2 regions of the Paenibacillus sp. BR2-3 genome follow, and region 2 is predicted to be linked to the other one. Evidence: riboswitches for the same ligand, from Rfam matches in the RefSeq annotation. Region 2 holds a riboswitch; the other holds the start of a gene.
The links. Region 2 has a riboswitch for S-adenosylmethionine ahead of PaeBR_RS06905 (methionine ABC transporter ATP-binding protein). Riboswitches for the same ligand answer to the same signal wherever they lie in the genome.
Positions count from the first base shown of each region.

Region 1: linked by a shared signal. The riboswitch ahead of metA (homoserine O-succinyltransferase) and the one ahead of PaeBR_RS06905 (methionine ABC transporter ATP-binding protein) in region 2 are both predicted to bind S-adenosylmethionine.

Region 1 covers NZ_CP126311.1:4,016,959-4,032,272, reverse strand. Annotated here, with positions in the region: gene PaeBR_RS19460 (Lrp/AsnC family transcriptional regulator) at 220-720, shown strand; gene PaeBR_RS19455 (aminotransferase class I/II-fold pyridoxal phosphate-dependent enzyme) at 734-1,951, shown strand; gene PaeBR_RS19450 (aspartyl-phosphate phosphatase Spo0E family protein) at 2,123-2,380, shown strand; gene PaeBR_RS19445 (IS4 family transposase) at 2,566-3,549, shown strand; gene PaeBR_RS19440 (hypothetical protein) at 3,621-3,887, shown strand; gene PaeBR_RS19435 (hypothetical protein) at 4,153-4,707, shown strand; gene PaeBR_RS19430 (cob(I)yrinic acid a,c-diamide adenosyltransferase) at 4,747-5,310, shown strand; gene PaeBR_RS19425 (RluA family pseudouridine synthase) at 5,312-6,298, shown strand; gene PaeBR_RS19420 (arsenate reductase family protein) at 6,494-6,859, shown strand; gene PaeBR_RS19415 (5'-3' exonuclease H3TH domain-containing protein) at 6,889-7,815, shown strand; gene PaeBR_RS19410 (ROK family protein) at 7,983-8,864, shown strand; gene PaeBR_RS19405 (HRDC domain-containing protein) at 9,011-10,027, shown strand; gene corA (magnesium/cobalt transporter CorA) at 10,126-11,061, opposite strand; SAM riboswitch class I at 11,458-11,593, shown strand; gene metA (homoserine O-succinyltransferase) at 11,702-12,619, shown strand; gene PaeBR_RS19390 (aminotransferase class I/II-fold pyridoxal phosphate-dependent enzyme) at 12,658-13,839, shown strand; gene mqnC (cyclic dehypoxanthinyl futalosine synthase) at 14,086-15,222, shown strand.
Region 2 covers NZ_CP126311.1:1,445,446-1,460,759, reverse strand. Annotated here, with positions in the region: gene mqnE (aminofutalosine synthase MqnE) at 1-40, shown strand, start outside; gene PaeBR_RS06930 (NAD(P)/FAD-dependent oxidoreductase) at 93-1,154, shown strand; gene PaeBR_RS06925 (YuzB family protein) at 1,165-1,419, opposite strand; gene PaeBR_RS06920 (NifU family protein) at 1,502-1,750, shown strand; gene PaeBR_RS06915 (MetQ/NlpA family ABC transporter substrate-binding protein) at 2,657-3,520, opposite strand; gene PaeBR_RS06910 (methionine ABC transporter permease) at 3,581-4,249, opposite strand; gene PaeBR_RS06905 (methionine ABC transporter ATP-binding protein) at 4,249-5,265, opposite strand; SAM riboswitch class I at 5,366-5,509, opposite strand; gene PaeBR_RS06900 (Cthe_2314 family HEPN domain-containing protein) at 5,618-6,337, opposite strand; gene PaeBR_RS06895 (COX15/CtaA family protein) at 6,450-7,334, opposite strand; gene PaeBR_RS06890 (thioredoxin family protein) at 7,489-7,833, opposite strand; gene PaeBR_RS06885 (oligosaccharide flippase family protein) at 7,913-9,538, opposite strand; gene PaeBR_RS06880 (DUF456 domain-containing protein) at 9,568-10,050, opposite strand; gene PaeBR_RS06875 (Cof-type HAD-IIB family hydrolase) at 10,076-10,852, opposite strand; gene PaeBR_RS06870 (peptidoglycan D,D-transpeptidase FtsI family protein) at 10,903-12,978, opposite strand; gene PaeBR_RS06865 (transglutaminase domain-containing protein) at 13,118-14,260, opposite strand; gene PaeBR_RS06860 (hypothetical protein) at 14,306-14,758, opposite strand; gene PaeBR_RS06855 (MFS transporter) at 14,997-15,314, shown strand, end outside.

The DNA of each region.
Region 1 (15,314 bases), 2.4 Mb from region 2:
CTTGGAATGATCGACACGGATCGACAAACAACCGCCTGTTCTACCGGATAACCCGGAAGCACGGGCGGTTTTTGCTGTGGAAAAGCTGGTACTGCAATTAAAACGATTCTTCTTGTTTGCGAAACTCCCATTTTCATGTCATATTAGTATTAAATCTTTTTCGCAGGCGACGCTGCATACCCCGCGTTACGTCAGATGCGAACAATCCGGAGGGAAGGCATGAAGGAAATGAACGAGCTGAAGAGGAAAGTGCTGGAACTGCTCAAGGAGGACGCGAGAAGCTCTACCGAGCTGATGGCCACGCTGCTAGGAGCGGAAGAGGACGATATCAAGACTGTGATTGAGCAAATGGAAAAAGAACATGTCATTGTAAAATACGCTACAGTGGTTAACTGGGATAAAGTGGATGACGAAAGAGTGACCGCACTGATAGAGGTGCAGATTACCCCTGAAAGAGGACGGGGTTTTGAAGGCATTGCCGAGCGGATCTATTTGTATCCGCAGGTGAAATCCGTCTATCTCATGTCAGGCGCCTATGATTTGCTGGTAGAAGTGGAAGGCCGCAACCTGAGGGAAGTAGCCAATTTTGTATCCGAGAAACTGTCGCCTATTGATGCAGTACTGTCAACTAAAACAAACTTTACGCTTAAAAAATACAAGCAGGACGGGATCATTTTTGAAGAGCATGAAGAAGATAACCGCCTGATGATCTCTCCGTAAAGGAAGTTAGAATATGATCACGAATAATACGCAGCTTACCGGAGACAATCATAAGTCGATGAATTCTTATCTGGCACCTTTGGTCCAACAAATTCAGCCATCGGGCATCCGCAAGTTTTTTGATTTGGCTGCAGGCAGCAAGGATATCATTTCTCTGGGTGTAGGGGAGCCCGACTTCAAGACTCCTTGGCACGTCAGGGAAGCTTGCGTCTATTCGCTGGAAAGAGGGTTTACGGGCTACACTTCAAACGCAGGTATGCCGGAGCTGCGGGAAGGTATAGCGAATTATTTGCATACCCGGTTTGCCGTCGAATACAACCCTGCCAATCAGATCATAGCGACTGTGGGCGGGAGTGAAGCCATTGATCTGGCTTTGCGTGCGCTTATAGCGCCCGGGGATGAAATTCTGATTCCTGAACCGTGTTATATTTCATATTCACCCATTACGTCGATTGGGGGCGGCATTCCGGTCGGCATTGAGACGTTCGGCAAGGACAACTTCAAGCTTACTGCTGAGGGGCTGGAGGCCAAAATTACCCCACGCTCCAAAATCCTGATTCTCTGTTATCCCAGCAACCCGACCGGTGCGATTATGACAAGGGCGGATTGGGAGCCAATTGCCAAGGTTGTAGAGAAGCATGATCTGATTGTTATTTCGGATGAGATCTATGCTGAATTAACCTATGGCAGCAATCATGTGAGCTTTGCTTCATTGCCAGGAATGATGGACCGGACCATTCTGGTCAGCGGCTTTTCCAAGGCTTTTGCGATGACAGGCTGGAGAATGGGGTACGCCTGTGGTCATCCCGAACTTATCTCTGCCATGCTGAAGATTCATCAGTATACCGTTATGTGTGCACCATCCATGGGCCAGGTGGCAGCGCTGGAGGCGCTGAATAATGGCATGGAGGAAAAGGATCGCATGGCTGATTCTTATAACCAGCGGCGCCGCTTGATCGTTAAGGGCCTGCGGGAAGCCGGGCTGGAATGCCACGAGCCGCAAGGAGCGTTTTACGCTTTTCCCAGCATTCAGGGAACGGGTTTGACCTCTGACGAATTTGCCCAGCGGTTGCTGCGCGAATACAAGGTAGCTGCTGTTCCGGGCAGTGTGTTCGGACTGGGCGGTGAAGGGTACTTACGCTGCTCCTATGCTACTTCGGTATCACAGCTGAACGAGGCAGTCGAACGTATTGGTGCCTTCGTGAAGCAGCTTGAAAAGGAAAGAGTGTAGTGAGTTTTATGCGAAATAGTGAATAAATATTTATCCTATGAAAAAATAGAGGTAGCGGACATCTTTATTTTATGGTATAATTTTACTTCGAGAGTAAAGTATTAAATATTTACTTGGTTTCTTATGCAGTAATGCATGATGAAGTGGTAGTTAACAAATTGTTTAGGAGGGATGATTGTGCTTAGTGCCGATTATTACTTACCTTCCTATGGCGGGGAATGCTTCTCGGGAAGCGGGAAACGGTCCGCCAAGGAAGATGCTTCTTCGCACCGTCCCTCTCTGGAAGATGAAATCCGGATACTCCGGGGGAGAATGGAGCAATTATTTATACAGGAAAATTCATTTACCTCGGATAATGTAATTGAAATTAGCAGCATGCTGGATCTGAAGATAAATGAATATATGAAGGCGCGTCCCCGCAGGAAATAACGACGGGGTCAACAAAGAGGGTCCATCGGGCAATGTCATTAAGTTAAGGCGCAAGGCCAAAAATCAAGAAAAAGAGCAGGTTATCGAAAAGATAGCCCGCTCTTTTTTTTGCACTAAAAAAAGAACTTGACAAGCAGATGGAAATGTGTGGCGAAGCCCCTTGAAAAAACGAGGAGGTTACGCCAATGGATGAGTACGCGATCTCGCTAAAAAAAACGCTGACATCCCTCATACGAAAAATGTCAGCCGCACCCGCTCCTTTTGTCAAAAACCCTGAAAAAGATTTTACCCGAAAGAAAAAGCTGCCCTTTGAAACGGTCATGCAACTCCTGATTTCCATGGGAGGAAACAGCCTTTACAAGGAACTCTTGGAATCGCAGGGCTATGACGTAAACACCGCAACCACTTCTGCTTTTGTCCAACAGAGGAATAAAATCCTGCCGTCTGCTGTGGAATTCTTGTTTCACGAATTTACGCAATCCTATACGGATATCAAGGACTACCGAGGGTATCGATTACTTGCCATTGACGGTTCGGATTTGCATATCGCAACCGACCGGGCGGACACGGATACCTATTTCCAAAGTCAACCGAACACGAAAGGCTACAACCTTCTGCATTTGAATGCAGCCTATGACTTATGCAACAGACTTTACGTGGATGCCATTATTCAGCCACGGAGGTTGTGCAACGAGGGAAGGGCGCTGGCTGCCATGGTTGACCGTTCCCCCATTCAAGGCAAAACCATTGTTACTGCCGATAGGGGTTATGAAAGTTACAACAATTTCGCGCATATGGAACGCAAAGGGTGGAGCTATGTCATACGGGTTAAGGATTTGGATTCGAATGGCATTCTTTCGGGCTTGCATCTGCCCTCTGGCGGAGCGTTTGATATGGACGTTCATCTGACACTCACCAAAAAACAAACCAAAGAGGTCAAGGCTCATCCTGAGATGTACAAGTTCGTCCCTTCCACGTCTACCTTTGATTTTTTAGATTTGCACGAGAACTTGTTTTACCCGATTTCCTTTCGGGTTGTCCGTTTCGTCCTGCCGGGTGGCGCTTATGAAACCGTCATTACGAATCTTTCTGCCGCTGATTTCCCACCCGATGAAATCAAGTCCATTTATAACATGCGATGGGGCATTGAAACTCTTTCCGGGCATTGAAATACACCGTCGGCCTGACGAATTTTCACGCAAAGAGACAAGAGTCCATCACCCAAGAGATTTTTGCAAGAATGATCCTGTACAATTTCGCTGAAATGATGACCTCGCACGTCGTCATTTCCCAAATGGATAAACGGCACCCCTACCAAGTCAACTTCACGGTTGCCGTTCACGTTTGTAGACATTTCCTGCGCTCACGGGACGATGAACCCCCGCCCGATGTAGAAGCACTGATTCGCAAGAACATTTTGCCGATTCGACCCATTCGCCCAGGGCAGAAGAATACGCGCAAAATCCGCTGGAAATCAGTCGTTAGCTTCGTCTACAGAGTAGCATAATTCGTTTCGTATGAACATTTTTTTAAGCGGATATTCCGTCCGCTTGTTTGCTGTGCGCTTTTTTCTTGCTTGCACCAAAAAAACAAACGGCACAGGGCTTTTTCCCATGCCGTTTCGGATTCCATTTTTATTCCCAGTCTTATCTTTGAGCTTATCTTAATGACATTGGTCCATCGGGCCCTCTTTTTGTATATTCCTCGATTCCCTCGTCTTCGATTCCCTCATATGGTACATTAATATTATGTGATTTTAAGGGGGAAGTGCTTTGAACGGAAAGTGGAAGGGCAGTCTAGTGGCTGCGCTCCTGTTGCTTGTGACTTTGCTGGCGGGCTGCGGAGGAGACAATAACGAGAATACGGTTACTGTTTTTATGATGGATAAAGCCGGGAGTCCGGGCAGTATCGGGGATACTATGCAGAAGAGCCTGCAGGACAAGCTGGGTCCTGACCTTAAAGTGGAGTTCAACGCGATGGGTATATATAACATACAAAAACTGATGGTGGAGTATGCGGCCGGGATGAATGATATTATGGTTTTGTCCAAAGAGGATGTTCTGAATTACGGGAAAAATGGAGCGAACCTGCCGCTGGATAAGTATTTTTCAGCTGCTGATTATCCCGAGGGTGTCTTTGAAGGGGGAGTCGAACAGGCGGATAGCAGTGACCTTAAACAGGAAGAGCATTTGTATGCAATCCCCGTCTCTAAGCTGAAAATGTTCCAGGATTCGGGATACGCGCCTGAGGGTTTGTTTGTAACGGTTCCGGTTTCAACAGGCAACTTCGAACAAAGCATTTCGGCCATAAAAGCAATGATGGAATAAGCGGAAATGATTCCGTAACCCGTTGGAGGAGGAAGACCTATGGCGATATATACACGTACGGGAGATAAAGGGGAGACCTCGGTCATCGGCGGCCGGGTAGGCAAGGATGATATCCGTGTGGAAGCTTACGGGACAATTGATGAACTGAACGGCTTCGTAGGGCAGGCACGAAGTTTGATGGAGGACGAGAAATTTGCGGATGTACGGGAACAGCTGCTGGAAATTCAGCATGAGCTGTTCGATTGCGGCGCGGATCTGGCGTTCGTGAAGATCAGTGAGACCAAGTATAAGCTGAAAGGCGAGATGTCCGAACGGCTGGAGGGCTGGATCGACAGTCTTCAGGAAGAGAATCCGAAGCTGGAGCGTTTCATCCTGCCGGGAGGAAACCCGCTGTCCTCGGTGCTGCATGTCTGCCGCACCGTGTGCCGCCGCGCGGAGCGGCGTGTGGTCACCCTGGGACGAAGTGCGGATATTAATCCGGAAGCAATCACCTATCTTAACCGTTTGTCGGATTACTTCTTCGCTCTAGCCCGGGCGGCCAATACGCGTGCAGGAATTGCTGACGTAGAGTATGTGCGCAGCAAGAAGGTGTTCCGGGACTAATATGACCAGCTATTATTCACCGATTACTTATATCGTTCCGTCTTCAGAGGACGGCTGGCTGCTGAAAACCATCCTGCAGAAACGGATGGAGGTATCCCGCAAGCTGTTGTCCCGCCTCAAGATGACGGAGCAGGGCATTACCCTTAACGGAGAACGCGTCTATATCAGCATACGTGTCAAAGCCGGGGATACCGTGCAGATTCGGATGGAGACGGAAACGTCTGAGGATATTCTGCCCCAGCCGATTCCTTTTGAAATTTTGTACGAGGATGAGCATCTGCTTGTCGTCAACAAGGCGGCAGGCATCATTGTGCATCCAACCCACGGGCATTATACCGATACGCTTGCCAATGGAGTTGTCTATTATTGGGCGCAAAAAAATGAGCACTATCGCTTCCGGCCTGTTCATCGATTGGATCAGGAGACCTCCGGTGTGCTCGTCATTGCCAAGAATCCCTATAGTCACCAGCATATTTCCGAGCAGATGATTGCCGGATCGGTGGACAAGCGTTACGCTGCGTTTGTGCACGGCGTTCCAGCAGAGCCGGGGGGTGATATTGACGGTCCGATTGATCGTGACCCTGCGGAGCCGCACCGGCGCATTGTAACGCCGGACGGCTATCCGTCCTTAACTCGTTACGAGGTTAAGGAAAATTACCTTAACGGCTCCCGTGTCGAGCTGAAGCTGGAGAGCGGCCGTACCCACCAAATTCGGGTACACATGACCTCTATCGGCTGTCCGTTAATCGGCGATAGCATGTATCGCCACGTGCTGTACAACCAGCCGGAATTGACGCCTTCCCAAGCTAAGCAACTGGAGCTCGTCTCTTCTCTGGACGCCGCCATCTCCCGCCAGGCACTGCATGCGGTGCGGCTGACATTCAAGCATCCCGTACTGCTGACAGAAATAACCTTTGAAGCTCCCCTGCCTTCCGACATGGCGAAGCTGGAGGAGACCCTGCGGCGCCGCGTCCAAGCAGGCGAATAGGATGTTGTAATAATCATCCGGTGATGAAGTAACGAAGGGGAAGTTTGGAACTGGAGGAGCGCTAGCGACCGCCTTTGTCTCCGGATGTTTACCGCAGCAAGCGGACTAATCCAAAACATCTGGAGACAACAGCGGCCGGAAGTCCAAACATTCCCCGTAGTTGCGAACTATAAACCGGATATCAAGGAGCAGACTATGAGCAAACTTAAAATATATCAATATCCAAAATGCAGCACCTGCCGCAGCGCCGTGAAATGGCTGCAAGCACAGGATCATGAGCTGCAGCTTCAACATATAGCAGAGCAGCCGCCGGGCGTAGAGGAGCTGCGCATACTCGTGGGCAACAGCGGGCTCGAATTAAAGAAGTTTTTTAATACAAGCGGTGAGGTGTACAAATCACTGGGGCTTAAAGACAAGCTGCCCGGCCTCAGTGAGCAGGAACAGCTGGAGCTTTTGGCTGGCAACGGCATGTTAATCAAACGTCCGATTGTCAGCGATGGGAAGAAGGTTACGGTGGGCTTCAAGGAAGAGCAGTATGCCGAAGCCTGGAGCAACGCCTGATTTTATTATTACAAAGGGAGAGGGTTACAATGAAAGCAGAAACAACGGGCCGCATATTGATTGTAGACGGAATGGCGCTGCTGTTCCGGGCCTTTTATGCCACCTCCTACGGAGGCTATATTCGCAAGACAAGCGCCGGAATGCCGACGAATGCGGTATATGGATTTTTGCAGTATTTTTTCGATGCGGTCAGCACCTTTGAGCCTTCTCATGTGGTGTGCTGCTGGGATATGGGCAAAGGTACCTTCCGTACCGAAAGGTACGACGGATACAAATCGAATCGGGCTGAGCCACCACTGGAGCTGATCCCCCAATTCGAGCTGGTGAAAGATGTAGTCGCGGAACTCGGCGTGCCAAACGTGGGCATTGTGGGGTATGAGGCGGATGATTGCATCGGCACGCTGGCTTCGTGCTTTAGTGCGGAGTCCGAGGTGTATATACTGACGGGTGACCACGATATGCTGCAGCTTGTGAATGACAGAGTTAAGGTCGTTATTATGAAAAAAGGGCGCTCCAACTATAAAGTATACGATCCTGCCGAACTGCTGGAGGAAAAGGGATTGACTCCTCTTCAGGTCATCGACCTGAAGGGCTTCATGGGAGATACAAGCGACAACTACCCCGGTGTACGCGGCATTGGCGAGAAGACGGCTCTAAAGCTTCTGATTGAATACGGCACGGTTGAGGGCGTAATTGAAAATCTGCATCTCCTGCCCAAAGGCGTACGGGCCAAGATTGAAGCGGATCTGGAGATGCTGCATTTGTCTCGGGAGCTGGCAGAGATCCGCTGCGATGTGCCGATCGTCTGTACGTTAACCGAATGTCTGTGGGAATTGCAGCGGGAGACAGCGGCACGCAAATTCCAGGAGCTGGAGTTCGGCAGCCTGATGCATCTGATTGCTGCGGTGCAGGATGAACGGGGTATTGTGCAGATTGAGCTTGGGGATTTGGGTTAATAGAAAATGGATAACTTATGCCTAGCCGCATAAAGTTATCTTTTTTTCGATATGTCAACCGCTTGTTATAATTTCTTCTACCAATGTATAATAGACTCATAAAGCGCTTTATAAACAGGGAAGCCGTTTAGCGGGATTACGCTTAAAGGTGAAGGGAGACTGCTGCAGTGGAATTATTGGGAGCGATTGAAGCCGGAGGAACTAAATTTGTATGCGGGATTGGCAAAGAGGATGGCACGATTATCGACCGGGTCAGCTTTCCGACAACCACCCCCGAGGAAACGATGGGGCAGGTACTGAAATATTTTGAAGGCAAGGAAGCAAAAGCTATCGGGATTGGCTCCTTCGGACCGATTGACCCGGTGCTTGGCAGTCCAACCTATGGTTACATCACAACGACGCCAAAGCCTCATTGGGGCCAGTATAACCTTGTCGGTACGGTAGCAGAGCGCTTCAATGTGCCTATCGGATTTGACACGGATGTAAACGGAGCGGCACTTGGAGAGTATACCTGGGGAGCTGCTCGTGGTTTGGACAGCTGCCTTTATATTACGGTGGGTACAGGAATCGGAGCAGGCGCTGTTGTAGGGGGCAGGCTCATTCATGGATTGTCACATCCGGAGATGGGGCATATTGTTGTCCGCCGTCAACCCGAGGATACCTATGCCGGCTCTTGCCCCTATCATGGGGACTGTCTGGAAGGTCTGGCAGCAGGCCCGGCCATAGGACACCGCTGGGGCAAGCCGGCAGGCGATCTGCCCGCCGATCATCCTGCATGGGAGATGGAAGCGCATTATCTGGCCCATGCCCTTATGAGTTATGTACTAATTCTGTCCCCGCAAAAGATTGTGATGGGCGGCGGAGTCATGAAGCAGAGCCACCTGTTCCCGCTGATCCGCACCAAGCTGCAGGAATTGCTTCAAGGTTACGTGCAGCATCCAGCCTTGAATGCCGATATTGACAATTATATTGTTCCTCCGAAGCTTGGAGACAACGCAGGCTTGTCAGGCGCGTTGGGACTGGCAAAGCTAGCAATCGGCAGAGAGTAGTATAAAAAGGATTGACTGTTCCGTAATATATGGTATTGTAGGATTTAACAGTATAGCAAATTAATGAGGGAGCACCTCTTTCGCGATTTTTCGTGAGAGAGGTGCTCTTTTTTCGTACTGTCAGAATAAGAAGGGTAGGGATTGATATGCAAATCGTGTTTATGAACCGCTTGTCCAAGAATGCCAGCAGGGATCAGGAAATGTTCGCCCAGCTTTGGATCGGGGAGGAGGAAGGTGTATGGAGTTTAGGCTGGAGGGATTTTTCAAATCCGGAAAAAAGTGTTGACAGTATATGGTATGAAGGCGGTTCATGGAGTGAAATGCTCTGTGTGTACAGGCATGAGCTGGCGGTCAAGATGGGTGAAGGCTACCGGCCCTTGATTGATGGTATTTTTCATGATGAGGATAGTTTTCCGAGCCGTAACGCCGAGCATCTGAAGCTGCAATATTACAGTGAGCAGCATAGCAATGAGAAGGTATATGAGGAATTGTGCGCTTGGCGCCGAGGAAGGTCATCCAGTGAGCGGAAGGCTCCCTACATTTTGGCAAGCAACCGGTTATTGAGGCTGTTAAGCGCATATCTGCCGCACACGCTGGAGGAATTGCTACAGTTGCCCGGAGTAGGGGAGGGAAAAGCCGCCCAGTACGGAGCCGATTGGCTGGCTATTACGGCTGCGGTGCCAAGGGAGCATCATTTTCCGCTGGGGTGGGTACATAAAGAGACTGACAAGCAATCCTTCATATCCTGGATTTACAAGCAGAAGGAGCTTAAATACAAGAAGCAGCTGGAGCGGCTGAGAATGCGGCGCCTGCTGCTGCAAGGGATTGAGCAAGGGCATGGGATGGAGCAGCTAAAAGAGGAATGCGGGGTGAGCCGCCGCGAGCTGCTGGAGGCCGTGGAGGAGCTGGAGAAGGATGGTTATTCTGTAGAGAGGCTTATTGCCCTGGAGCTTGGCAGCATGACGCAAGAGCAGCAGGAGGAGGTTTGGAGCGCGTACAGGGAACTTGGGGATGTTTTTCTGAAGCCTGTGCTTTATAAGGTGTACGGTAATGAGTTTTCCGCTCCCGGAGGGCTGGATCTGTATTATGAACGTCTACGTCTGATCCGCATACGCTTCCGGCGCGGGAATGCCGGCGTCGCAGCGATGGCCTCCAGCTTGTAAAGCCTCAGGTATGTCAAAAAGACGAAGGAATCCCTTACCCTTGAGGAGTGGGGGCCTTCGTCTTTTTCTCTGGATCGTTCTATATCGATCTATATCGCTCATAGCCAGTCTTTTTTACGGAACACATACAGCATACCGCAGCCAAGCGTTACCATTGCACCTATAACGCCGTAATAACCGTATTGTGTATGCAATTCGGGAATATTATCAAAGTTCATTCCATAAATACCTGTAATCACGGTCAGCGGCATGAATATGGTTGTAATGGCCGTAAACACTCTCATAATCTCATTGGCGCGATTGGCAATACTGGATTGGTAGGCCTCACGTAAGTTGCCCATAAGATCGCGGTACGTTTCAAAGGTCTCGGAAATTTTGACGGCATTCTCATATATATCGCTAAAATACTTCTGCAGCTGATCATCGATCAGGCGGAGGTCCTTTTTATTAAGAGTATTGATAACTTCCTTCTGCGGTCCAAGCATCTTCTTGAGCCACAGAATTTCGCTTCGCAGACCGATAATCTCACTGAGATGTGATTTCTTGGTGTGCATGAGGATATCCTCTTCCAATTTCTCAATCCGGGCTTCAATCCGGTCGCCGACGGAGAAATAATTGTCCACGACAAGGTCAATGAGCAGATACAGGAACCGGTCAGGCTCGCTGACCTCCAACTCCCACAGCATCGGCTTCAGGATGCGCAGCTCATGAAGCTTTTGTTTGGTTACGGTGATGATATAATGTCTGCCGAGAAATACGTTCAGTGCCCGCAGGAATATTTCTTCATCATCAAAGCGGATGCTGTTGACTACAATAAAGTAGTGACTTTCGTATATTTCAATCTTGGGACGCTGATCTTCTTCACTGAGGCAATCCTCTACCGCCAGATCATGGAGGTTGAACAGAGGCTGAAGGTGCACCAAATCCTCCACATCTGCATCAATCCAGTAGAACCCTTCCGCCGGAGCGGTCATTGTTGTTTCAATATCGTCGATCTGCGTAAAAATCCCCGCATTTACCAGCCGGATTTTCATCTGATTTCACTCCTTCTGTCCCTAGTCTTCTCCAGGGGGATGCTAAAAAAAGCACAGAGAAAAAAATCAGCTTGGCCGGGTCGCTTAGAGGAAGCAGGTCATAATAACATTCCAAGCGCATGAAGAAGAATTGCTCCCGCCGCCGGCAAGCTGATGATAATCCTGTGTGGTTGTTCATTCTGTACGCTTAACTGCGAGCTCGGGTCGCCTTCCATTCTCCATCACCTCTTCTTGTTCCTTGGGGTATGAAACACTTGTCTAGTATAACGCCGGGTTATGCCTCTTACAAGAAAAAAAGTTATCATTTTCAGGCTCCTGAAGCATTGTATGGACTTGACGAAAGTTAGGTTCATGATTTAAAGTAATTTCTAAAGAATTTTAACTGAATACAGCTAAATCTTATCAAGAGCAGGTGGAGGGACTGGCCCGATGAAACCCGGCAACCGGCGTGTGAACGCACGGTGCTAATTCTTGCGGAAACTGAAACTGTATGGCGCATGCGTCAGGACAGGTGTTTTCTGGCAGATGAGAGAGGCGCATATGACTGTAAAATATGACCTTTCTCGCCTTGAGAAAGGTCTTTTTATTTTATTCCGGGTCCGCTCCGCGGTCTCCATTTCATTGAAGGAGTGATAAGCAAGTGCCGATTAAAATCCCTGATAGTTTACCGGCCAAGGAAGTATTGTCCGGAGAGAATATTTTTGTGATGGACGAGAGCCAGGCCTTTCACCAGGATATACGCCCGCTGCGTATAGCTATTCTGAACTTAATGCCTACTAAGGAAACAACGGAAACGCAGCTGCTGCGTTTGATCGGTAATTCGCCTCTTCAGGTGGAAGTAGTGCTGCTTCATCCCCGCTCCCATACGTCCAAGAACACATCGGCAGAGCATCTGGAGAGCTTTTATAAAACCTTTGATGAAATTAGCCACCGGCGTCTGGATGGTCTGATTGTCACGGGTGCTCCGGTAGAACAGATGGAGTTCGAGGATGTGAATTACTGGGAAGAATTGAAAGAGATTTTTGAATGGAGCAAGCATCACGTGACTTCGACCATGCATATATGTTGGGCTGCACAGGCAGGATTATACCATCACTTTGGTGTTCGCAAAGAAAGCCTGGATGAGAAATGCTTCGGCGTATTCCCGCACACGGTCAAATCCAGTAATGTTAAGCTTCTGCGCGGCTTTGATGAACTGTTTTATGTTCCCCATTCCCGGCATACTGACGTTTCCCGTGAAGATATCGAGGCTACGCCGGAACTGCAGATTCTCGCGGAATCGGAAGAGGCTGGCATTTATCTGGTGGCAACCCATGATGGTAAACAGATCTTCGTAACCGGTCACTCCGAGTATGACCCCTTTTCGCTGAAGTGGGAATATGACCGCGATGTCGCCAAAGGTATGGAAGTGGTACTGCCGAAGCATTACTATCCAAATGATGATCCGCAGCGTACACCGCCCGCAGTCTGGCGTGCCCATGCTAACCTATTATTCGCCAACTGGCTCAATTACTATGTATATCAGGAAACCCCTTACGATATTGGACCCATGATTTAATAAAACTCAAGCTATAAACAAAAAACAGGAGGCTTACCATGGACGAGAAACTCAGAATTGAAAGCAGGCTGGCTCAAATGGGCTCACAGGAAGATCCGGCTACCGGAGCGGTTAATTACCCTATCTATCAATCCACTGCCTTCCGGCATCCGCGCCTGGGACAAAGTACCGGCTTTGACTACATCCGCACCAAGAATCCGACACGCTCCGTACTGGAAAATGCCGCAGCTGAACTGGAATCCGGCGACGCCGCATTTGCCTGCAGCTCTGGAATGGCTGCGCTTCAAACCGTGTTTGCCTATTTCAGCCAAGGGGATCATTTAATCGTTTCGCTCGATTTGTACGGAGGAACCTACCGGCTGCTTGAGCGGATTCTGTCCAGATTTGGAATTACCGCCTCCTACGTGGATACCAATGATTTGAATGCGCTGGAAGACATTCGCCGCCCGAATACAAAAGCGGTATTCATTGAAACGCCGACCAACCCGCTCATGATGATTACAGACATCGAGGCTGTGTGTACCTGGGCCCGCCGGCATGATCTGCTCACGATAGTGGACAACACGCTGCTTACACCCTTTTTCCAGCGGCCGCTGGAGCTTGGTGCCGATATTATTGTCCACAGTGCAACGAAATACCTGGGCGGACATAATGATGTATTGGCGGGTCTTATCGTTACCAAGGGCGAAGCCTTGTCGGCTGAAATGGCTATTTTGCATAACTCCATTGGAGCCGTGCTGTCACCATCAGACAGCTATCAGTTGATGAGAGGGATGAAGACGCTGGCCCTGCGGATGGAGCGGCACCAGAGCAACGCTTTGGCAATTGCCCACTTTCTGAAGGATCACCCCGCTGTAGCGGAAGTGTTCCATCCCGGGCTTCCGGAACACCCGGGATTCGAGATTCAGAACCGTCAGGCATCCGGAAATACGGGTATTTTCTCTTTTAAATTAAAAGATGCCAGATACGTGGAGCCGTTGCTCCGTCATGTTCGGCTTATTGCTTTTGCAGAGAGCCTGGGCGGTGTAGAATCGCTTATGACTTACCCGGCAGTGCAGACCCACGCCGACATACCAGTGGAGATCCGGGATGCGGTGGGTGTGGATGACCGTCTGCTCCGCTTCTCTGTCGGTATTGAGCATGTGAACGATTTGATCGCTGACCTCGGAAATGCGCTGGAAGCTGCACGGGGAGAAGTGGAAGAGGCCGTTGCCCGATAGTACACAGAGGAAGTGGCCTGTTCGCTGAGATTTTTGCAGTTCTTTTCTAAATCAAAGTGGGACTCCCAGCCATTTGTATGGCCTTCCGGGAGTCTCCTTTTTTTGCTGCGGGATAAGCAGCCGCCAAAACCTTTATTTTTAAAGAAGGTCAGTTTATGTTACGATAATGTAACGAGTTTGTTCATTTGATATGCAAATTTTATGAATCTACCATACAGTTATAGGCATAGAGGGAGGCTGCGAATGATGGGTGGAATAGACCTTATTCTGGATAAGGCGCTGCGGGGTGACCGTTTGCAATTAGAGGACACCGTCAAGCTGTTCGAGAGCAATGAGATAGAGAAAATGGGGGCTGCTGCGAATATTATTATGAAAAGGTGGCATCCCGATCCGCTGGCTACCTTTGTCATCGGCCGCAATATCAATTATACGAATGTATGCGATGTATACTGTCGCTTTTGCGCGTTTTACCGCAGACCGGGCTCGGAAGAAGGTTACGTGCTGCCGGATGAGGCGATATTCCAAAAAATTTCGGAAACGATCGGCGTGAATGGAACCGAAATCCTGATGCAGGGCGGCACGAACCCTAACCTGCCTTTCAGCTATTATACGGACCTGCTTCGGGGGATCAAGCAGCGTTTCCCGGAGATTACGATGCATTCCTTCTCACCTGCCGAGATTATGAAAATGAAGGAAGTTTCGGGGCTTACGCTGGAAGAGGTAGTGCGGGAGATTCATGCTGCCGGTCTGGATTCGCTGCCGGGTGGCGGTGCAGAAATCCTCGATGACCGGACGCGCCGCAAAATCAGCCGCCTCAAGGGCTCCTGGCGCGAGTGGATGGACGTCATGCAAACGGCGCACAAAGTGGGTATGAATACTACCGCGACAATGGTTATCGGTCTGGGCGAGAGCATGGAGGAACGGGCCCTTCATTTACTGCGGGTACGTGAGGCTCAGGATGAATGCATCGCCAATAAGTACGATTCGGAGGGCTTCCTGGCATTCATCTCCTGGACGTTCCAGCCGGACAATACAAACCTGAAGCTGGATAGACAAACACCGGAGGAGTACCTGAAAACGGTGGCTATCAGCAGGATCGTGCTGGATAACATCAAGAACTTCCAATCCTCCTGGGTGACCATGGGGCCCGAAGTAGGCAAGCTTTCGCTTGATTATGGCTGCAATGATTTCGGCAGCACGATGATTGAAGAGAACGTCGTATCCTCAGCGGGAGCAACGTACAAGGTCAACATCGAATCCATCACCCAACTCATCCGCGAGGCTGGCAAAATCCCGGCGCAGCGTAATACGCGCTACGATATTCTGCGGGTATTCAACGATGTGGACGCGAAGATTGATAATGATTTTATTATGCAGAACTGACAGGTTCGGGGAACCAGCAATTTTTTATACAGTGAATAACAAACAGGCCAACTTCTCTTCCTGACGGGAGAAGTTGGCCTGTTTGTTTGGTA
Region 2 (15,314 bases):
GCGTGACACCTTCTACAACGAAATTAAGGTATACGAATAGCGACAGCCGGGATAACCGGAAATCCCATATTTTGAAAGGAAGATCGGTAACCATGAGAATACTGCTCGTACTCGGCGGCGGCTTCGGCGGCCTGGCCCTCATTCAGGAATTGCTCAACAGCCATCTCCCTCATGATGTGGAAATTGTCTTGGTTGACCGGATGCCTTATCAGGGAATCAAGACGGAATATTATGCGCTTGCAGCAGGTACCGTCTCCGATTACGATCTGCGTATCCAGTTCCCGGTTCATCCCCGCCTTACCGTCCGTTACGGCGAGGTGGGCTCCATTGATTTGGGGAGCCGGATTGTATTTCTGGAAACCGGTGAGCCGATTTCTTATGATATGATGGCGATCGCTTTGGGCTGCACGGATAATTATCACAATATACCGGGAGCAGAACAGCATACCTGCAGTATTCAGACGTTATCGGGCACACGGGAAACTTACCGCCACCTGAACGACGTCAAACCTTACGGAACCATCAACATTGTAGGGGGAGGATTAAGCGGGGTGGAGCTGGCTGCCGAGCTCCGCGAAAGCAGGCCGGACCTGAATATCTCCATTTTGGACCGGGGTGAGCGCGTCTTATCTTCTTTTCCGGCTAAGCTGTCAGAATATGTGGAGGAATGGTTCAGCGAACATCATGTGGAGACGCTTGGCAACATTTCCGTGTCCCATGTAGAGAAGGACGCCATCTATAATGGCACGCAGGCGATCGCTTCGGACATTACCGTGTGGACTGCCGGGATTCAACCGGTGCAGGTGGTGCAGAAGCTTGAGCTTCCGAAAGACCGGGGGGGACGGATTATTCTGGGTGAATATTACCATGTGCCTGATTATCCGGAGGTATATGTGATCGGGGATTGTGCCAGTCTTCCGTTTGCACCCAGCGCACAAGCGGCAGGAGCACAGGGCGAGCAGGTAGCGCGTATCATTCAAGCCCTATGGCGTAATGAGACACCTAAGCTGCATCCCATCCGCCTAAAGGGTACACTGGGTTCCCTGGGTAAAAACTCCGGCTTTGGACTTATGGGCAACCGCTCCGTAATGGGACGGGTACCGCGTATTCTGAAAAGCGGCGTGCTCTGGATGTCCAAACGGCATTTCGGTTAGGATAAGGCCATTAATCAAGCTCCAGGTTGTCCCAGGCTTCCAGCTCTTTAATCTTGGCATAAATCGCTTCCGCAAGCTCATCAGGGGACTCCGCTTCAATAATCTCTCCATTGAGCATGGCGAACGGTGATAAATAGCATTGGCCACAATTGTTAAGACAGCCGTATTCAATAACATCGTAATCAGGATTTTGCTCCAGCTTTTGCATCAGTTTATCTGTACCGTGCCCTATGTTGCTGGCACAAAATTCAATAATTGGTCTCATGTTGATCTCCCTATTCTGTCCGAACCATTTTATTTTTTAACTTTTTGTACTATAATAAACATACGAAAGGAGTGATTGAGAAATGAGTGAGAATGCACAAAGCACCACCATGTATGATGAAGTTCTGGAAGTACTGGATAAGCTTCGTCCGTTCCTGCAGCGCGATGGCGGTGACGTCGAATTGATCGATGTAGAAGACGGCATCGTTAAGCTGAAATTGATGGGCGCCTGCGGCAGCTGCCCAAGCTCCACCATTACGTTAAAAGCCGGGATCGAACGCGCCCTTATTGAAGAAGTAGAAGGCGTAGAAGAAGTTGTTCAAGTATTCTAATCCCGCCCATATAGTCATCCCGGTTCTTCTGATCATCAGGAGACCGGGAATTTTTTTATTATAGAGGATATCTCCTGTAATATCAAAAAATGGGGGTCGGTTTAGACGGTGTGCAAATGAATTTATCTCCAGTTGGGTTTACGGCCAAATTGATCACATGTTGTAGGATACATAGTTCGAGAAGGGCAGGCAGCGGATCATCATACTGTCGCCGATATTTGAAAAAATGAACATGCGTTTATAAAACAAAATCTGGAGCGATCCCATGAAACTCATAGACCGTCTTTGTGTAAGGATGGAATCAGGACAAATCTCGGAAGTTCCCTTAAATTCAACTTATATAGTTTTATATAGTTGCACTCTGTACATTTATTTGGCGCCTAAATCCAATAAATCGTTCGCTAATTGCACTCTGTACAATTAAATCTGCCTATAAAGTCCATTTTTACAAAAATCCCGAAAAATAATTGTATGAAATGCAATTAAACGGTCCATAAGGGGCAAACGGAGGATTATAATTGCACTTTTTACAGTTATATAAAATGAAGTAAAGAACATCAAGAAATCTGGAGATGGGCAGCGGCCGGAAGTCCAACATTCACTTTAGTTACGAGTAAAATTACTCGAAATTTTAAGAAATGGTTTTCTAAACTTGCTTACAGCGACGGAAACTCAAATCCACTATTAGCGTCACCTCAGTCCGGTTTCGTTCTCTTTTAGTATATCAGCACGATAGTAATGGCTATGCAGTCCGCCAAAAAGTTGGAATCAAGCACTTATTCTGGTACACCCTATAGCATAAGTCAGTTGATCCAAAGTTGAATTATAGATTAAAAACAAAAAGGGGGTGTCCCTAGCCATTTACATGGCTATTGGGACACCCCCTTTTTTTGTTATACCCCTTACTTAAAACGCAGGAATGATGGAGCCTTGGTATTTCTCTTCGATAAATGCTTTGGCTTCAGGAGAAGTCAGCGCAGCTGCCAGCTTTTGAATGGCGTCGGAATCCTTGTTATCAGGACGTGCCACCAAAAGGTTGGCATAAGGTGAGTCTCCGCCTTCGATGAACAAAGCATCTTTAGTCGGAACAAGTTTTGCTTCCAGCGCATAGTTCGTATTGATCAAGGCGAGGTCCACTTCATCCAATTGACGCGGCAGCATGGCTGCATCCAATTCAATAATTTCAAGGTTTTTCTTGTTTTCGGTAATATCAGCTTTGGTGGAAGTGATGTTGGTATCGTCCTTCAAAGTGATCAGGCCATTCTTGGCAAGCAGGATCAGTGCGCGTCCACCGTTGGTAGCATCGTTCGGAATCGCAACCTTTGCGCCGTCCGCCAGCTCATCAATGGATTTGATTTTTTTGGAATAAGCGCCAAATGGCTCCACGTGTACGCCAACGACGGATACCAGGTCCGTACCGTTGTTTTTGTTTTGATCGTCAAGATAAGGCTTGTGTTGGAAGAAGTTGGCATCCAGCTGTTTTTCAGCAAGCTGTACGTTAGGCTGCACATAATCAGTGAATTCTTTAATTTCAAGCTTGATGCCTTGGGCTTCAAGCAAAGGTGCGATAGCCTTCAAAATCTCGGCATGCGGTACTGGAGATGCTCCGACAACCAAGGTAACAGGCTCTGCAGCAGGTGCTTCAGTAGCTTCAGCAGCAGGTGCATTCGTTGCAGCAGCATTGGAAGAATTATTGGCGTTGTTATTGCCGCAAGCAGCCAGCACCAATATCAATGTCAAGCTGAAAAACGTCAGTAATACTTTTTTCATTTGTAAATCCCCCTCTGAACAGTATGATTTTTTGAATAAGGATATCTATGTGGATGTACCTTATTTCCTAGAGAAATACCTTACCAGACGGTCACCGGCCATTTGCAGCAGCTGCACCAGCAGAACCATCAATGCTACAGAGATAATCATGACTTCCTTCTCATAACGGTAGTAACCATAGCGGATCGCCAAGTCACCAAGACCCCCGCCGCCGACCATCCCCGACATTGCCGTGTAGGCAACAAGGGTTACAACAGTTATAGTCACCCCGGATAACAGACCGGGACGAGCCTCCGGCAAAAGCACCCGTGTTACAATTTGCGTCGTGGATGCCCCCATTCCCTGAGCGGCTTCGATAACTCCCTTGTCCACTTCCCGCAGCGCTGTCTCCACAAGACGGGCAAAAAATGGAGCGGCACCCACCACAAGCGGCGGAATCGTACCCAAAACCCCGATAGAGGTTCCAACGACAGATTTGGTAAAAGGAATTAAAGCTACCATCAAAATGATGAACGGTACGGATCGCAGGATGTTCACAATGAACGATAAGACCGAATAAATGACCCCAATTACGGGCCGTGATGATCTTCCCCATAAATATAGCACAATTCCGAGTGGTAAACCAAGAATAATTGTGAATATTGCTGAACTTCCTAACATTTTCAATGTATCCAGGGTTGCTTGAATCATTTCATCCCAGTTTACATCCGCAAAATTTAAGCCTCCCATTAATCAAGCACCTCCACATCAAGACCTTGCGCCGTCAATTTACCAATCGTCTCACGGATGGCTTCTGCAGACCCTTCGAATCGAACAATCAACTGACCGTAAGGTACATCTTTAATCGTAGAGATGGTTCCCTGTAATATTGCAAAGATCACACCGGTCTCCTTCACAACATGTGATAAGGTGGATTCGTATGTTTTTTGTCCCAGGAAAGTAATTTTGACCGCTTGGGATGACTCCGGATGGGGTGCATCAATGGCAGCCCGCAGGGGTCCGTCGTTCTGGGTTTCACTGCGGATAAATTCCCGCGTAATTTCATGCTGCGGTTTAAGAAAGACTTTGGCAACGTCACCCTGCTCCACAATCCCTCCGCCATGAATGACGGCAACCCGGTCACAGATGCTCTGGATCACATGCATTTCATGTGTAATGAGCACAATAGTCAGATGGAACCGCTTGTTGATATCCAGCAGCAGTCGCAGTATGGAATCCGTAGTCTGCGGATCCAGCGCAGAGGTCGCTTCGTCACACAGCAGGACGTCAGGGTCGCTGGCTAAGGCCCGGGCCACACCGACACGCTGCTTTTGTCCACCGGATAATTGGGCAGGATATTTATCCTTATGCTCTTCCAGCCCTACAAGCGTAAGCAGTTCATTAACCTTACTATCAATAGCCGCCCTTGAGGTGCTTATCAGACGAAGCGGGAAGGCAATGTTGTCGTAAACCGTCGCGGATGACAGCAGATTGAAATGTTGAAAAATCATTCCGATTTTCCGCCGCTGTGCCTGCAGCTGGCCCCGGCTTAGCTTCGTAAGTTCTACACCGTCCACCCAGACTTCCCCTTGAGTCGGACGTTCCAGCAAATTAATGCAGCGGATCAGCGTGCTTTTGCCCGCCCCGGAATGACCGATCACTCCAAATATTTCGCCTTTTCTAATCGATAAATCCAATTGGGAGAGTGCCGTAGCCGTGTTCCTGCCTTTTCCGTAAACCTTGGTCAAACCTTTTAACTCTATCATTTTGCCATCCCTCCTACAAAACTGAATCTTTACATACAAAAAAACCTCTCACTGATCATTTGCAGATCGGAAGAGGCCCTGTTCGCGTATATACAATGCCGTCTCATCTGCCAAAGGCCGTCAAATACTTGCGGCATTGTAGGAATTAGCACCATGACACTCATGCACAGCGCTTGAAGGACACTGTTCACAAATCGGTTGCCGGGCTTCATCGGGCCTATCCCTCCGCCGCTCTCGATAAGATATTAGTATTTAGTTATTTGATGTTAATGGTGATGACGTAACGAGAGTAAGTATAGATATTTTCAGGTTTTTTGTCAAAGCAAATCTCTGGAAAACGTTTATATCCGGATTAGATACGGTTAATATCTTTATTCCACTGCTCAATGCTATAGCTGAAAGCCAAGGAAAGCGACTTGCATACCATGTCCAGCCCTTGCTTCAAATCGTCCAAATGCCCATCCAGATCCTCAAGCTGCACCTTGTCATTCAGGCCTTTATGCAGCTGCCACAGATCATCCTGCATTTCGGCGTTCATATAATGGATCTCGGAATTCCGCCGTTTGCGCAGGTTCTGCAAGGGATTACGGTAAGAGTCCTTAATTTTATCCAGTTGCTCGGCAAGACCCGTATGTACCTTGATCGAATGAAACTGGCGCAGTACCGTAAAATAAGAGAAATGAGCCTTTACCTTGGAAGTGTTAAGATCATAAAGAGTATTCAGCACAGTACCGAGCTTGTCCAGCAGAGAGAATACACGGATAAAGCCGTTTTTGTAGAAATAGACATACCGTGCATATTCCCCCTGCTCCATCACCGGCATATCGTCCATATTGGTTGTAACCACTGATCTCCGGAAAAAAGCAGCTGCGAACAAGCTCTGTTCCAGCTCATCCAGGGACGAAATCAGCCCGCGCGTCCAGATCTCCAGCTTGCGGTACTCGTGATCTTGATCCTCATGATTCTTCATTTCCTTGCGCAGCAGCGCCGCCAGCCTGGCCATGTTGTCCATGGCCTCTCCCAGTAATCCGCTATTCTCACGGGGGGGCTCCCCCAATAAAACGCGCAGCATACGGCTCCCTCCTTCACACATTCCTCTTCAACAGCTGGAAAGTGGTTCTTCCCGTTTCGGTCAACCAGCTTACCGTACTCCGCTTATTGTTCCTCCCTGAACAAACTTCATACTAATTTCTCCGCCTGCTCAGCTGCCATACACGAACACTCATGTAGCATAAGACGCCAAATAATCCGGCGATAAGTAAGATATGAGCCAGTGCCGCAAATATATACAGCCGATCGTTATTTAAAGTTTGAACTACAGCCGCCCCGCTGAGCACCTGCATCAGGCACAATACAACAGCTGCTACACCAAGACCTCTCAGTTCAGGATGCTCTTTGTGTTTCCAAAAAGCGAGATGCCCGAGCACAGCTGTAAGAATGAACAACAGTGCCGCAGCGATCCTATGCGTAAATACTATGCCTACGCCGCCTGTTAACTCAGGAATCCATTCACCATTGCAAAGCGGCCAACCGGTGCAGCCTCCCCTGGAATCCGTATGGCTTACATATGCCCCAATGTAGACAACGATGTAAGAATAGAATGCGGTAATCCAGGTTAAGTTGCGGAATCCTTTGCTCACTGGCGGACCCTCGTCCACTGCAATATCACTTTTGCCGTCCTTATACCTTCTCTTGGACCCAAGCGCCAGCATAAGCGATGAAGCAAATGCAATCAAAGAAAACCCCATATGCAGCGCCATAACGGATGCTGATTGCGATTTTATAACAGCAAGCGCTCCCATACCGCCCTGCACCACTACAAACAGCAAGGTCATGAAGGCATATGTCAATAAATCACGCCGCTCCCGGGCGTAACGCCAAAAGGCAAACATAGAGGCAAGGGACAACAGCCCTGCCAGCCCGCTAAACAAACGGTGTGTGTATTCGATCAAAGAACCCAATGTGTATGCCGGAATCAATTTACCATTACAGAGCGGCCATTCATTTCCACATTCCAATCCCGATCCCGTCTTCGTTACTACAGCTCCCCCAAGCAAAGCCAGAAACATGATAAGACAGGTTATGTAACTGAGCCCTTTTAACTGATTTGCCGTCACTGTTATCACCCGCAATATAAGAGAAATGAAGGACAAGGTAAAATATGAATACATGCTGAAAAAAACACCGCTTCAGCTCAAACAGGCAAAAGCGGTGCATTGAGAATTACTTGTGGATACTTGAGTAAACCTCGAGTGCCGTGTTAAGGAAATTTTCGATCTCCTCACGGGATTTACGCAGCTTGCTTACAAACCGGACCAGTTCTCTTCCATCGGAATAAGCGACAAAGCTGGGAATCCCCAGAATATTCTGTTCCTGGCTCACTTCGCCCACCGCATCCACATCCACTTCAACCAGCGTAAGCCGGCCGTTGTAATTCTGCTCGAGCTCCGGCATAAATGGATCTATAAATTTACAATCGGAGCACCAATCGGCTTTGAAAACCGCAACCGTTAATCTGGGCGATTGAATCGATACCTGAAATTCACCCGGCGAATTTATTTTGTCCATGGCCCAACCAGTCCCTTCTTCTTAGACATTGTCCAGCTACCTTTAAGTGAAGCAAAATGTGATCCGGAAGTCAAATCCTTTAGCCATTCACGCGAACACGCGCCGGTTGCAATTTCATGAGCGGGTTCAGCAGCTTTTGCAACGGGCGCGGATAGCTCGCCAGTTCTTCACGGCTAAGTACACTCAATACAATTAAAAGTATAAGATAAATGATAACAACGGCCGCGCCCACAGTAAGAGATGTAATCAGAAAGGCCAACCGATCAGGCATCACATGAGTCAGCATAATCCCCGCTTCGTTTAAGCCATAGCCAATGCCGCCGGACGCGAATACCGCAACAGTAAAGCCGCCCCAACGTTTGCCCATGATTTCAAAGGGAATAATCTTTTTGAGCATCCGTATGTTAAGCATTGTAATTACGATAAAGCAAAGTGCAGTAGCCCCGATAATCCCATAAATACCAAACACTTTGCTGAGTAGCAAACTTGCCACAAGCTTCACGATAATACCGGCAAGTACGTAATACATGGAAATCCGTGATTTCCCCATCCCCAGCAGAATCGAGTTGGTGGTCATCATCGTAATCTGAAAGATAGTTCCGAGGGTAAGCATGCCCACGATTCCACTTCCGTCCAGGCTTTTGAACAAAAGGCCGTTCACCGAATAGGCTGCAACAACCAGCGAGAGGACGATAGGTGTTCCGGTCAAAATAGAAATTCGCAGCGCCAGTGTCACCTGGCGCTTAAGATGTTGTTCGTCACGCCGCGCATAAGCTGCAGAGATGATGGGAATCAGCGATGTGCTTAATGCAATGGAAAGAACCGGCGGAATCCCGGCAACACTCTGCGCTCTGCTTCCGAATATACCGAGTACGTCTGTTGCGTTTTCCAAGCCTACTTGTCCGCTAAGCAACGGTACAATTAGAGTAGTATCAATAAAGTTCACCACAGGAACAGTAACGGAAGAGAGGACAATCGGGATAGATAACGTAAATATATCCTTATATATCCCTAATAAGGGAAGCTTTGCCTCATTTGTCGCGTACAAGGCCTGTTGTCCTTCACTGCGCCGCATTTTCACAGCATAATATAACATGACTCCAAAAGCGCCGAAGCTTCCAAACACACTACCAAACGATGCACCGGCAGCCATCCAAGTATTACTGTAACCCTGTCGCAATAATATATAAGCGAGAATTATGGCAGTACTCACACGGGCTATCTGTTCTAAAATCTGTGATATTCCACCGGCCATCATATTATTCCGGCCCTGGAAATAACCCCGCATCATAGCAATTGAAGGGAAGAGAAGCAGCGCCGGAGCAATAGCCCGGATAGCCAGGGTACTCTCGGGAACCTTGGCATATTCGGCATAATAAGGAGCGGCTATGTACAGTAACGTACTCATAATTACACCAATAACCGCAGCAAAGATTAACGCTGCCCGGTAGACTTGCTGCGCTTCGTTAGGCCTGTTAAGAGCATAGCGTTCGGATACCATTTTACTTAAGGTACTGGGTATTCCTGCTGTAGCCAGCGGCAATAACATGAGATACACTGTATTGGCTTGCGTAAAGGATGCATTCCCTACACTGTTGAATAAATGTTCAAGCGGCACACGCTGGGCCAGGCCAAGCACACGGGCCACCAACGCAGCGGCGGCCAGAATAAGCGTGCCTTTAACAAAAGATTCTTTCTTGGACAAACCGTTTCGCCTCATTTTCTAGGTAATTATTACCGACTAATCCAGATAAAGAAGAGGATAATCATCGCAATCTGAAGCAAAATCTTTACCACCGTACTGCTGAGCAAGCCAAGCAATGAGCCCACACTTACTTTGACAGCTTTTCCCGGTGCCGCGCCGGCTATCAGTTCACCGATAAACGCTCCCGCAAACGGTCCGATGATCAGCCCGAAGGGAGGGAAAATAAAGGCTCCCGCGATGATGCCAAGCGTACTGCCGATGACGGAGTACCTTGAACCGCCAAATTTTTTGACACCCCACGCCCCCACAACATAATCAGCCGCAAAGAGCGCCGCTACGATCAAGGTTTGAGTGATCCAGAACCCTGCACCCAAGGGCTCAAAGGAAAAGAACCAGCCGTAAACGAAAAAGGCGAAATAAATCGCGAGCGCTCCCGGCAGTATGGGGTAAACAGCCCCGGCCAGTCCGACAACGAATAAAGTAATAATGAGAATCCAACCCAGGATAGTCAATGATGCTCACTCCTAAATGTAGTTTTCACCTTACGGTAACACTATCCCCGGAAATTTTGGCATCGGATAAAATATATTTTCGGATCACTTCAGCTATCCCGTCATTATTGTTCGAAGACACCACAACATCAGCCTCTTGCTTGACTGTCTTCTGGGCATTCCCCATAGCCACGCCAAGACCCGCCTTCTGAATAACTGCAAGGTCATTGAGACTATCCCCCACCGCTACAACCTGGGACATATCAATTCCAAGCAGCCTGCAAACGGCTTTTATGCCTGTAGCCTTGTTAACGCCTAATGGATTAATCTCCAAATTGTGAGGAGACGAATTGGTAATTTCGAGTCCGCCCATATCTTGAAGACGCATTAACACCTTATGGCGAATCTCGTCATCTTCCGTCTGATAGCCGAATTTAAGCCATTCGCGGTTCTCTACGTCCCCATCCCAATTATCCTTCTTGTGCACCTCATTCAAGGAGTACGCCCAGAACCAGATATCGTACTCCAGCGCCATCGCATACATTTGCTGAATGAGCTTCGGGTCCATCAGGGAGCGCCGATATAATTCATGAGGTGCCCTCCATACTTCACTGCCGTTCACGGTTACCATAGGTGTTCGCAAACCCAGTTGTTCCGCATAGGGCAGCGCACTTTTAAAAGCACGTCCGGTCGACAGACAGACATGAACGCCTGCGTCCACCGCTTTGTGAATCCACTTTACCGTTTCCGGTGTAATTAACTGTTCATCGTTTAGCAGGGTTCCATCCATATCCAAAGCAAGCAGGCGGTATTTGGCAATCATTGCCACCCCTCCATTCTTGTATGCTCTCCTATTGAGAAGCTGTTTTATTTTTAGTTCGTATTTGTGGTGCTTGTCGCTGTACTGTCCTCCTTTGTTTGATTAGCTATCCCGGCTGCAGTTTTTGCAGCTTGTAGACTCTTTTTCGGCACTCCGTCCAGACCGTACTCCCAATCATAAGCATCGAATATTTTACGCGCTACAGGCGCGGCACTGCTTGAACCGAAACCACCTTCAGGAATAACTACTGCAACCGCCAGCTTCGGGTTCACCCGGGGAGCATAGGCGATAAATACACCGTTGTCACGCCGCTGGCCTTTCGCGTCCTGTTGGGAAGTCCCCGTCTTACGGGCAAAGTCATAAGGGAAATCGTTAAATGCGCTGACATCACTATTCATACCCTGCTTAACTTCCTTCCAGAATGCTTCGTCAAACTCCACTTTGTTCAGCACCTGGCGGGAGAACTTTTTAACCACATTCCCCTGGGCGTCGGTAATTTTGCTGACCAGCTGCGGTTTAATACGAATACCCTGATTAGCCAGAGTCGAAGCATATTGCGCTAGCTGCAGAGTTGTATAACCCGCCTGCTGACCAAATGAGGCGTAGACAAGGCTGGCCTGGGCACTGCCTGTGGACTCTATTTTGTTATAGTTGATATACCCGTTGAATTCTTTAGGCAGGCCTACTTCGGTGGAGACACCTAAACCAAACTCCTTCATGTAGGTATCCCAGACGTCTATACCTTTACCCTGATATTTCTTATACAGACTTTTGCCCACCATATCTACCATGAACACGTTGGACGATTTCTCAATGGCCCGGGCGGGGTCCATGGTGCCGTAAACGTGGTTTGAAGCATTGCGGACGCTCGTCTCATGTCCGGCTTTACCGAAATCTGTGATCCCGCGATCCTGATAAACAGTCGATGTTGTGAAGAATCCCTCATTCAAACCAATTAACACACTTAAAGGTTTGACCGTCGAACCCAGATATACCGTGGACTCCAAACCATTACCTGATCTGCCCGAAGAATAGGGGGTAATCGTACCATTTTGATAATTCGCTACAATTTTATTCCATACATCAGGATCAATACTGGTGCTTCCGCTGCTAGTCCACGCATTCGTGTCATAGTCGGGCATGCTCGCCATAGCTATAATATTGCCTGTGTCTACTTCCATAGCAACCGCATATCCTGTCAGCGCATCAGGATGCAGCTTGCCGAGGACCGGATTGGTGTGCAGCCATTTTATCTGATCAAGGATAGCTTGCTCTGTCTTCAGCTGTACATTCTTGTTGATCGTTGTCCAGATGTCATTTCCTTTAACTGGTGGAATAACTCTTTCAATCTTTTCAGCCATGTTCTGTGCGTTAATGGACACCTCTTGATAACCGTTCTGACCGCGCAGCTCGCGCTGGTATTGCAGTTCCAAACCGTCATAACCGACATATTCATCGTCTTTATAGGTTAATCCGGCCTCCGGATTATTTCGGGTTGCGTTAATGATATTCTGGTATATCGCCAGACTGTTAGAATACTTGTACAGCTTGACATATCCAACCGTCTGCACGGCTACCGTGTCTTTATCATAATGACGCAAGCCTTCCTCTACAATTTCAAGTCCCGGGTAAGCGCCTTTATGCTCCATGAAATAAGCGATTTCCTCTTTGGACAAACCGACCTTGATCCGGCGGGGTGTAAAACCCTGGTATTTCTTAAAGAAAAGATCCATGGCTTCAAGAATGTCCGCCTGCGTCATCCGGGTTCCATCAGCTGTTCCGTATTTCTTAAAATCATCAGCTAATTTGGCTGCGAGCGCATTGGATTTCGCCTGTGCATCGGCTGTAAGCACCAGATCTCCAGTATCCTTATCCGTTTCTTTCGCGGAATACTCTTTAGTCAAGGTAATATATAAGGACTGAACAGGCGTAGAATAGGCAATCTTCTCCCCGCCGTCTGCATAGATAACACCCCGCATAGCTGCGAGCGGTACATTCTTGACTTCCCGGCTAGTCTCTACCTCACTCAAGGTAGGTCCTTCTACAAACTGCAGAACGGCTAAACGAATAATAATGACGCAAAATATAAGAAACGTGCTGAAAAAAAAGACGTTAATCCGCAGTCCCATGGAACTTTTACTTTTGGACTCGTCCGAGGGCGAGCTTTGTTTACCGAGGAGGCTCACATCCTTCTCTCCTTTGTTGATAATATATGATTCCAAGCATGACCTATTGTAACACATGCAGGGCCATTCAGCGCGTTCACGCTCACAGTACACTCTCCCTGATATGGGTGTCACTGAAATCAGCCGAATTGAACCAATCCCCGCTTTGCGCCCACGTTGGATCAAGGGGAATCCAAGCCTGCCGTTCCTTTATATATACTTCGTTCCACGCATGCGGGCCATATCCTCCGCGTCCGTCATAGCCTTGACCTGTCACCACCCGCACCTGCAGGTTTTGCGATCTGGCCATAACGGCATAAAGACGGGCATAATCAATGCACACACCGAGCCGGGTATCGAAGGTATCTTGCGGACTTTGTTCATGCCAGATACGGTTTTGCTCGTAATTTTCCGCTTTTGCGTAATCATAAGAAATTCTCGATCCTACCCAGTCATATAATAACCTTGCTTTTTTCTCATCACTTTTGCTTTTTCCGACAATATTTACAGCCGCACCTTCAATATCAGCGGGGATTTCGTGATCAATGACTTCATATTTCCGCCGGAGAATGCCATCCATTTCATCAGCAACAGCTTGGGTCAGGATGGGCAGCTTATTCTGTACTGTCTTACCCGCAAACGGTTCAATAACAGCAGCCGTACTCTGTCGGTAAATGGGTGAAGATTCCACGTAACGGCTAAATCCGCTATCCGGTTTCAGTCCCACTCCAACGAACAGCACGATGATAACGATCAGGCTGCGTGCCATACCGATCAAAGCTCCAATCAAACCGCCGCCCAAACGGCTAATGGGTGTAACCTTCCGTTCCTCAGGCCTTACCGCACGGCGACTCTGCATGGGAAGCAAAGGCGACAGCAAACCCAGGAATAACCGGATGATACTGTAGGTAAAAAATAAGATAAGCAAAAACCGTATAAGCGGGGAGCCTGAGAGCACCGATACGGCCGTATAGTACATTTGCTGCCATACCTTCAACTGCAGATCAGGCACCTGAATTTCCGACGCCCATCGCTGGACAAGCGGCGACAGATAAATCGTCGCCGGGATAGCCAGAGCCAAGGACACAATTGTAACCAGACCCGAACCCAGTAGCCCGAATAGCCTGGCCGCTGATACAAAAAAACCTCTGCTCAAGCCCTGGACTACAGAAAAAGCAACGATGAGCAAAAGGACGATTGAAATCACATTTGTCTCACTTAGTCGATCCATCCATTCGTTCAGCATAACAACTCCTCCTATCGTCCGCTGCCAGGCTTTGTATTTCAATTGTTATTGGCTTGCAGCGTCCTGCTGTTTACGGGCTTCCTCGATAAATGATTTCATCGTATCATTAATACTCCATTTGCCGAGACTGACACCCCGGAAGGTAACTTCTACTTTATCTTCCCCCACAGCACCTTTTACTTCTATGTTAGGTGTTGTGATCGTAAAATTCCCATCGCCATCCGATGTATAGACAGCTTCCTTTGCTTCCTTCAGCATCACTTCCTGGGCTTCGCTCTTCAGGGTGCCAACGGTCTGATCCGTCACCTTGTTCACAGCGTTTCCCAACTGGTCCAGCGTAACGCCGCTATAGATGAAAAGACCCACAACAATCACAACTACAATGGCCCATTTCAGTACGGTTTTAACCAAATTCACTACGGCAAACAACAATACAAGCGCAACAACGATAACCAGCCAGTTCTCTCTAATAAACTGTGACCACACCTGTGTATCCATCAACTTTACAACAACTCCTGTCACCTGATTTCCCCTCAAGGGTTAACCCTTCTTTCCGCATAGATCACGGATATTATTATTATACATGAATGCTCAACATAATTAAAAAAAGGTATAAGCCCCCTTCGTCCCACGTAAAGTACAAGTAGCAGAATCACTTCTTTCCCCTTAGGCACATTTATAGAAACCCGCCCCGCATTCCATATGCCTGAGAGGCGAGCTAAAGGAGGTACTCCCTGTGAAAACCGCGCTGTGGCTCTATTTATTTCTTTTTCTGGCGTTCTTCGATTTACATGCACAATATCCTATTCTGACGCCCTTCGCCTTATCGCTTGGCGCCGGCCCCGCCTTTATCGGCTGGATGATGGGCATGTATTCACTGACTCATCTCCCTGGAAATCTCCTTGCCGGCGTACTGATTGACAGGAAAGGGAGCCGTCGGTACATTGTCTTCAGTTTAACGGCAGCCGGCGTAATCCTTCTGCTGCAGGCTCACGCACAGCTTCCATGGCATCTGCTGCTGCTGCGGGCGGCAAGCGGCTTCGCCCTGGCTTTT